Regions from separate parts of the Amycolatopsis sp. WAC 01375 genome, predicted to be linked through region 1. Evidence: riboswitches for the same ligand, from Rfam matches in the RefSeq annotation. Region 1 holds a riboswitch; the other holds the start of a gene.
The links. A riboswitch is a leader RNA that binds a small molecule or an ion and turns the genes downstream of it on or off. The one in region 1 is predicted to bind cobalamin.
Positions count from the first base shown of each region.

Region 2: another riboswitch for cobalamin. It lies ahead of metE (5-methyltetrahydropteroyltriglutamate--homocysteine S-methyltransferase); the one in region 1 lies ahead of DL991_RS28925 (hypothetical protein).

Region 1 is NZ_QHHW01000040.1:114,507-119,081, reverse strand. It holds gene DL991_RS28925 (hypothetical protein) at 1-2,323, opposite strand, end outside; cobalamin riboswitch at 2,390-2,533, opposite strand; gene DL991_RS28920 (prenyltransferase/squalene oxidase repeat-containing protein) at 2,666-3,670, shown strand; gene DL991_RS28915 (LLM class F420-dependent oxidoreductase) at 3,766-4,575, opposite strand, start outside.
Region 2 is NZ_QHHW01000022.1:151,478-156,052, forward strand. It holds gene metE (5-methyltetrahydropteroyltriglutamate--homocysteine S-methyltransferase) at 1-2,163, opposite strand, end outside; cobalamin riboswitch at 2,262-2,485, opposite strand; gene DL991_RS11580 (TetR/AcrR family transcriptional regulator) at 2,497-3,069, opposite strand; gene DL991_RS11585 (ketopantoate reductase family protein) at 3,160-4,110, shown strand; gene DL991_RS11590 (ribonucleotide-diphosphate reductase subunit beta) at 4,171-4,575, opposite strand, start outside.

The DNA.
Region 1 (4,575 bases):
CGGACTGCTCCGCGGCCAGTACCGGTGCGCCGGACGGATTCGCCTCGGTCAGCGGCAGCCGGATCGCGGGCGAGAGCGGCGAATCCGCCGCGGTCAGCCACGATCGGCCCGCGACTCCTTGCGCGGCGGCCAGACTGGTCGGGAAATCGGTCTCCCCGGCGGACCCCTTGGCCAAACCGCCATCGGCTTGGACCAGTGCGCCCAGTGATCGCGCGGTTCCGCTCGCGTCGAGTCCGGCGGTCTGCCGCGCGGCGGCTACGGCGGCGCTGAGCGCGACGTCCGGCTCGCCGCCCTCTCCGGTGACCACGCCCTCGCCGGTCGGCCGGACGCCGAGCGCGCCCACCGCGGAGACGAACGCCGACACGCGCCGCTCGCTCCAGCCGTCCGGGCGCCTGGTCGAAGGCGCGGCGTCGGTGTGCGGACGGGCGGCCAGCGCGGTGACCGCGGCGGCGGTCGCGGCGAGGTCACCGGAACCGCACTCCACGGTGTCGAGATGCTTCGGGAAGGTTCCGTCGGCGCACTGGCGCGAAAGGAGCAGTTCGACCGCCGGACCGGGATCGGCGGCGGTGGCGAGCACCGCCCACGCGTGCCGCTCCACGGTCTCGTCGGCGTCGGCGAACGATCCGGTGTCGGTGAACTCGCCGCCGGCGCCGCGCAGTTTCACCAGATCGGCGCGCAACCGCCCGGCGACATCCGCCTTGGCGAATTCGGCGACGAGCACGAGTTTCGCGAGCGGTCCGGCATACGACGCGTCGCCCTGCTCGTACGGCGCGCCGTGGGCATAAGCCTGTACGGCTTCCGGCTTCACCAGGAACTGCGACGCGCGGGCGACCGAGTCCGGCTGCTGGTCCAGCGCTCGCAGGGCCAGCACCACGTCGGCGGTGGCGTCGTAGTCGACGTAGGTCCTGCCGTCCTCGGTCACCTCGACGTGGTCACCGTCGGTGAGCCGGTTCGCCAGGTAGGCGCCGAGGCGGGCGGCCGGTGTCGCCGTGTCCGGAGTGGCGATCGTGGCCGGTGGCCGGACGACGGTGGACGCCCTGGGCGTGCCTGCCCTCTTGGGTCTGGGCGGAGGCGTCACGGATTTCGTGATGGTGGTCGTCGTGGGAGCCGGGCCACCGCTGGTCGGCGGCTGAGCTTCGCCCTTCGCGAGCGCGTAGAAGCCGACCTGCGACAACCCGAGCGAAGCCTGGGCACCCGCGCGGATCCAGGTGTCGACCCCGCTGATGCCGGACGCTCGCGCGGCCTCGTAGGAAGCCGGGTTGTAGGCGATCGCGCCGAGTTCACCCGCGAGCTTGGTGCCGGAGTCGGCGGCGTTCGCCTGCGCGGATTTGAGGTACCGCACCCCCTTGTCCACCGCCGCCTCGGCGCCGCCCGCGTCGGCGAGCGCCTGGACGATCATGCCGGTGCTGTTGGTGTTCGGTGCCTCGGTGCTGACGCCACCGCCCCAGCCGCCACCGGAAGCCTGGTTCGCCTTGAGCCACGAGACGGTCTTGGCGATCGGGGCGTCGAGTCCGGTCGCGCCCGCCTTCCGCGCGGCCAGCAGCGCCGAGAGCGCGAGGCCGGTGGCGTCGCCGTCGGTCGGGGAAAGGTCGAGCGGCTTGCCTTCGTCGCAGGTCGATACCTTGCGGCCGTCCGGGGTGACGTGGTCGCCGGTCTCCTTCGTCGGAATGTATTCGAACACGAGGCGGAAGTAGCCCTCGGAACATTGCTGGGCCAGCAACCTGTCGATGGCGATCCGGTCGTTCTCCCCCGCCGCGGCGAGCCCGACGACGCCGAGCGCCTGCCCGAACGAGTTCGCGTCGTTGTTCACCGCGCCGGCGAGGTCCGGATCCTTGGAGTAGTCGCTGATCCGGCCCTTGTCGGGGCCCTTGCGCATGATCGCGGCATGGGTCTCGGCGACCAGGTCGTACCCGTCGACGTTTCGCGGGTCCCTGCCGGAAACCTCGGCGGCGACCAGCGTCTTGGCGAGCGAGCCCCCGACGACGACCTTGTCGTACCCGGCACCGGGAACCAGTCCGTCCCAGGTGAAGTAGTCGGTGGCGTGGCCTTCGTCGTCGAGGAACTTCATGATCGGCTCGGCCTTGGCGCCGTCGCCCGACGCGTACAGCGCGAAGAGCACGTCGAGCATCAGGCCGTGGTCGGGTAGTGCGCCCCCGTTGGGGTTTTCGAGCGTGCCGTCCGGCTTCAGCTTCGTCGCGAGCCAGCGGGAATTCGCCTTCGCCGCGCCGGGATCGTTCGCGGCGGCGGCCGTCCCGGTGAGCAGTGCGGCGACCACGCCGACACTGACGGCGAACGCCACTGCGGCGAGGTACCGGCGGCGCATGACTCCTCCTAGCGGCATGACGGAGGACAGCGCGGACGCCGCGGTCACCCCTGTTTATCGCGACAGTGGTTCGTTCATCCGCCCGTTCGGTATCCCGGCTCGCCCTGGTGAAGGGCCCACGGTTGCGCGACAGCGCCGGATTTCGACCGGCTTCCCCGTCACGGGCGGCGGTGTGCAGTTGTCGAGCCGATCGAGGTTAACACCCGATCACTTCCGGCAGGCACCGCTGACCAGGTCGGTTGCCAGGATCACATCGGCTCTTCGCGCCCGGCGGTACCCGGACGCTCGGCCGGGGTGGGACTCTTCGGGTCGTTCATCGCGGTCGTTGGGGGAAGGGTTCTCATGAGACGTTTGCTTTTCGCTGTCGCCATGGTGTGCGGCATCGGGCTGGTCGCCGCTCCGCCGGCGGCCGCGGCCACCCACGACAAGGCGGACGCCGCCGCGGGCTGGCTCGCGAGGCAGATGGCCGACGGGGAAAGGTTCGAGGCCGACTTCGGCGGCCAGAAGTTTCCCGATCAGGGTTCGACGATCGACGCGATCTTCGCGTTCGCCGCGGCCGGGGTGTCGGACACGAACGCGGGCAACGCGATCGCCTGGCTGGCGAAACCGGAGATCACCACGGGCTACGTCGGCAGCGGCACCGAGGCGTACGCGGGCGCGCACGCGAAACTGCTGCTCGCCGCGCAGGTTCGCGGCAAGAACCCGGCGTCGTTCGGCGGCGTCGATCTGAAGGCGGGCCTGCTTTCGTCGCTCACGCCGTCCGGCCGGTTCTCCGACCGCTCCGAATACGGCGACTACTCCAACGCTCTTTCGCAGTCGCTCGCACTGCTGGCGCTGGACCGCACCGGCGACGTCCCGGAGCGGGCCGTGACGTTCCTCGCGGGCACCCAGTGCCCCGACGGCGGTTTCCCCCTGAGCTTCGGCGAAGCGACGTGCACGAGCGACGTCGACGCGACCGCGACGGTCGTGCAGGCCTTGCGCGCCACCGGTGACCCGGTGAACGCCGGCGAGGGCACCTCCTGGCTGGTCACCAAGCAGCACCCGAACGGCGGTTTCGGTTTCGCCACCAACGCGCCGAACGCCAACAGCACCGGACTCGCCGCGCAGGCACTGGCCGGGCACCGTCCCGCCGCCGCGGTCAAGGCGCGGGAATTCTTGCGGTCGCTGCAGACCGGCTGCGCCGGCACCGAGGCGGACCGCGGCGCGATCGCCTACGACGCCACGGGCCTGAACCCGTCGACCGCCCCGCGCGCGACCGCGCAGGCGATCCTCGGCCTGGCCAGGGTTCCGCTGAGCGACCTGCACGGCGGCGGCCGTCCGCAGGCCCCGGTCCTCGCCTGCCCGTAACTCACGTGATCAGAGGCGTAACTCAAGTGTTCCGCCTCCAATCACGCGAGTTACGGCTCCAATCACGCGAGTTACGGCTCTGAGGGCAGGTCCGGTCAGCGGAGCGGCTCGATGGTCTTGGCCAACTCGTCGAGACGCTCCAGGGTTTCGGCTTCGGGCAACGTCGGCAGGGTGAGCGAGACCTCGTCGGCCCCAGCGGCGGCGAGGCGTCGCAGCAGCCCGGGATCGGCCGGAGCACCGAACACACTGATCCGGACGTCCTCGCGGCCCTGGTCGGCGAGCCAAGACCGGCCCCGGCGCAATTCCTCCGGCGGTGTCACGGAATGCGGCAGCCAACCGTCGGCGTGCTCGGCGAGCCGTTTGAGGCCCGCAGGCCCCTGGCCTGCGACGTAGATCGGCGGATGCGGTTTTCGCACCGGTTTCGGCCAGGAGTAGACCGGGTCGAAGTCGATGTGCTTTCCGTGGAACTCCGCTTCGTCCCTGGTCCAGATCTCCTTGAGCGCCTGGAGTTGTTCGGTCAGCAGCGCGCCCCGTGTCCGCGGCTCGACGCCATGGTTACGCATCTCCTCGATGTTCCAGCCCGCTCCCACGCCGAAGATCACCCGTCCGTTGGAAAGCAGGTCAAGGCTGGCGATCTCCTTGGCCGTATAGAGCACATCTCGCTGGATCATCAGGGCGACCGCGGTGCCGAGGCGGAGGGTCGAGGTGACGGTCGCGGCGGCGGCCAGCGCCACGAACGGGTCGAGATTGCGGAGGGCCCCCCGCGGCAGCTCACCGCCGGGGTACGGACTCTCCCGGCTGACCGGGATGTGAGAGTGTTCGGGGAGGTAGAGGGAGGCGAAGCCCTTCTCCTCCAACGCCGCGGCCAGTACGTGCGGCCGGATTCCTTCGTCGGTCACTGAAGT
Region 2 (4,575 bases), on a different contig from region 1:
CCGCTCGGCGGGCACGGCACCGACGGCGGTCCGCAACAGCCCGCTGACCTCGTCGACACCGGGGACGCGCGGCGAGTGGATGTCGTATACGCCCGGCCCGACGCCGCGGCCGAAGCCCGCCGCGCCGAGGTCGGTGACGACCTCCATCTTGGACCGCGCGGCCTCGATGCTGGTGACGTCGGCGTCGAGCGCGTCGATCGCCTTCACCACGTCGCCGAACTCCGAGTAGCACATATGCGTGTGGATCTGTGTCGCGTCGTCGATCCCGGACGTCGCGAGCCGGAACGACGAAACCGCCCACGCGAAGTACGCCTCATGCGCCGCCGCGCGCAGCGGGAGCAGTTCGCGCAGCGCCGGCTCATCCACCTGGATGACGCGGATGCCCGCCTTCCGCAGGTCGTGCACCTCGTCGCGGATGGCCAGCGCCACCTGACGGGCGGTCTCGCCCAGCGGTTGATCGTCCCGGACGAACGACCACGCCAGGATCGTCACCGGACCGGTCAGCATCCCCTTGACGGGCTTGCCGGTCAGGCTCTGCGCGTAGCGTGCCCACTCGACGGTCATCGGCTCCGGACGTGAGACGTCGCCGTACAGGATCGGCGGCCGGACACATCGTGAACCGTAGGACTGCACCCAGCCGAAGTCGGTGGCCGCGAACCCGGCCAGCCGCTCGGCGAAGTACTGCACCATGTCGTTGCGCTCGGGTTCGCCGTGCACCAGCACGTCCAGCCCGATCTCCTCCTGCAGCCGGATGACACGCTCGATCTCGGCCTTCATCGCGACCTCGTAGCCCGCGTCGTCCAGAGAGCCCGCCTTGTGCGCGGCCCGCGCCTTGCGGACGTCGGTGGTCTGCGGGAACGAGCCGATCGTGGTGCTCGGCAAGGGCGGCAGCTCCAGCGCGGCCTGCTGCGCCGCCGCGCGCCGGGCGTAGGGGGAGCGGACGGTGTCTTCCGGCCGCAGCGCCTCCAGCCGGGCACGCACCCCGGCGTCGGCCAGGTCGGCCGCCGTCGCGCGATCCGCGGCCGCGGTACGAGCGGCGGAGAGGTCGACGCCGTCTTCCTTCAACGCTCGCCCGAGCAGGACGACCTCGTCGACCTTCTGCTTCGCGAACGCCAGCCAGCCCTTCAGCCGCGGATGGAGCCCGTCCTCACGCTCGACGTCGTAGGGCACGTGCAGCAGCGAGCAGGACGTCGACACGCTGACCGACCTGGCGGTGCCGAGCAACGTCGCCGCCCGGCCGAGCGCGCGGGCGGGGTCGGTGCGCCAGACGTTGCGCCCGTCGACGACACCGGCCAGAACCTCCTTGTCCCGCAAGGCGGGTTCGGCCGCGACCGCGTCCACAAAGGACTCATCGGTGACGAGGTCGACGGCGATCGCGTCGATCGGGGAGCGTGCGAGCACGCCGAGGCCGCGGCCGAGACCGCCGAAGTACCCGGCGACCAGGATCTTCGGCCGCGCGGTCACCTTCGCCAGCCGGTGGTAGGCGCGGATGAGCGCGTTGAGCTCCCGCTCGTCGCGGTCCGCGGCGAAGGCGGGCTCGTCGAACTGGACCCACTCGACGCCTTCGTCATGCAGGCGCCTTAACAGCTCGACGTAGCCGTCGAGGAGGTCGTCGAGCAGATCCAGCGGACGGAAGCCCTCCGGGGCGGTCTCGCTCGCCTTCGCGAGCAGCAGGAACGTCACCGGGCCCACCAGCACCGGCCGCGTCTCGACACCGATCGCGCGTGCCTCGCGGTACTCGTCGAGCGGTTTGGTGCCGGAGAGCGAGAACGACGTCTCCGGGCCGAGTTCGGGGACGATGTAGTGGTAGTTCGTGTCGAACCACTTCGTCATCTCCAGCGCCGGCGCGTCCTGCACCCCGCGCGCGGCGGCGAAGTAGGTATCGAGCGGCGAAAGACCGAGCGTCGTGAAGCGCTCCGGCAGCGCTCCGAACAGCTCGGCGGTGTCGAGCACCTGGTCGTAGTGGGAGAACGTGTTGGAGGGGACGGAATCCAGCCCCGCGTCCTTGAGCTCCCGCCAGGCCCGGGTGCGCAGTGCGCGGCCGGTGCCCAGCAGTTCGGCCTCGTCGATCTTGCCCGCCCAATAGCGTTCGAGTGAACGCTTGAGCTCCCTGTCCGGTCCGATCCGGGGGTAGCCCAGCACAGTCGTGCCGATTTCGGTCACAGCTCTCTCCTCGCGAGCTTGTCGTGAGAGCCCGGAGCGCGCAGGAGTGACCGCCGTTCGGTCGTGCCCATCCCACGAGGCCCGGACTCACGCACGCCGTCGGCGCGCGTACCACGGGCAGGTCTTCGGACTCGTGGGCGACTCGCTCGCTCCTACCGGCCGTCGCTTCCCGGGGCGCCATGTCCCAGTGCTTTACCGTGTCTCGCACGGTGACGGCTTTCGCTCCCACATACCGCTGCGGGGCAGTCCCGGATTCACACCGGGTTCCCTGTTACCTCGACCGGCCTGGGAAGCCGGGCGAACCAGTAGCACCTTGGAGAGTACCCAGGCGCGCTATGGCTGTGGGCGGCGCAGCCCGTCCAGCACGAGGGTGATGACATCGTCGGCCTCGGCCCGCCACTCGGGGCGGTCATGGGCCGCGCCGATGCCGTGCAGTGCCATCATCACGGCGCCGGCGCCCACGTCGTCGCGAACGGCGCCGTCCCGCACGGCGGCGGCGACCAGTGCGGTGACGGCCTGCTCCAGCGCTTGGCCGCCTTCGGCGAGGGCACCCGAACGATCGGCCATGAGGGTGGCCAGCGTCCGTGCCAGGCCCGCATGGGCACCGATGTGGCCGACCATGTCGCGGAGGAAGGTCGCCAACGCCTCAGCCGCGGGCAGCGTGGCCTGTAGCCGTCGGGCACGGTCGCACAGCGCGGCGACTTCCCCGTGGTAGACCGCCTCGGCCAGCGCCTCCCTGGTGGGGAAGTGGCGGTAAAGCGTGCCGGTGCCGACGCCGGCCAGGCTGGCGAAGTCATCGAAGCGCAGGTCGAAGAACTCTCCGGCGTCGAAGACCTCCCGGGCCTTGGCGAGCAGGGCCTCGCGCTTGCGCCGGGCGTCGGCCCGCAGCGGCTTGTCGGCGGTCATGCGCTCCCTCGCGTTGACAAGTGGAGATCATCTCCATATTTTTGAAAGTGGAGATAACCTCCACTTCGATCTTACCCCCCGAGGTGCCGCTTGAAGATCCTGATGTTCGGCCGAGGTGTGATCGCCACCGTCTACGGCCGGGTCCTGCAGAAGGCGGGACACGAAGTCGAGTTCTACGTCCGGCCGGGCCGCGCGGCGACGTACGGGGAGACGGTGGACCTCGACCTGCTCGATACGCGGCGCCGGGTGTGGGGGCAGCGCGTCGTCGAGAAGTGGCCGGTGCGCCTCCGCGAGACGCTGGAGCCGGACCACGACTTCGACCTGATCGTGCTCAGCGTGGCGCACCACCGCCTCCCGGAGGCGACGGCCTTCCTGGCCCCGCGCGTCGGCCAGGCCACGGTGCTGGTCTTCGGCAACATCTGGACCGAGCCGACGGCCGCGATCGGCCCACTTCCCCTCGACCGGATCGCCTGGGGCTTCCCCCAGGCCGGTGGCGGGTTCGACGCGAACGGCGTGCTTCGCGGGATGCTGCTGCCGTCGGTTGTCTTCGGCACTCTCGGCCGGCCCCCGACCGAGCGTGAGCGGGCCGTGCGCCAGGCGTTTAGCGAGGCCGGGCTACGGATCAAGGAGCGGCCCGACTTCCGCGGCTGGCTGTGGGTCCATTTCGTGTCCGACGCCGGGCTGCTCTCGCAGGGCCTGCGGCTGGGGTCGCTGTCCGAGCTGGCCGGGTCGACGGGCGCCCTGCGCGAGGGGCTGCTGACCGGCCGCGAACTGCTGCCGCTTCTCGAGGCGCGCGGCCTCGACCTGCGTCGTCACCGGGTCGGTGTGCTGCTGTTCCGGGCGCCCACCTGGCTGACGGCCCCCGTTCTCGCCTGGCTGACCGCTCATTTCGCACCGGCGCGAGTGAGCGTCACGGCGCACTCCGACCTCGACGCCGAGGAGCCGCGTGAGGTCTGCCGGGACACCCTGGCCGAAGCGCGGCGGCTGGGCGTCCCGGTGCCGCGCTTGGAAGCGGTGGAACCGTACTTCGCCCGCGCTTGAACGACGAAAGGCCCACCCGGCGCGAGTGCGCCGAGCAGGCCTTTTCGTCAGTTCAGGCGATCAGTCCCAGTCGAGGGCGCCACCGGACTGGTACTCGATGACGCGGGTCTCGAAGAAGTTCTTCTCCTTCTTGAGATCCATCGCCTCCGACATCCACGGGAACGGGTTCTCCGTCTCGCCGAAGATGGGCGCGAGGCCGATCTGCTGCGCGCGACGGTCGGTGATGAAGTGCATGTACTGCTCGATCAGTTCCGCCGAGAGCCCGAGCATGCCGCGCGGCATGGTGTCGCGGGCGTAGGCGACCTCGAGTTCGCACGCCTCGGTCAGCATGCCGCGGATCTCGGCCTGGAACTCCTCGGTCCACAGGTGCGGGTTCTCGATCTTGATCTGGTTGATGCAGTCGATGCCGAAGTTCAGGTGGATCGACTCGTCGCGCAGGATGTACTGGTACTGCTCGGCGATGCC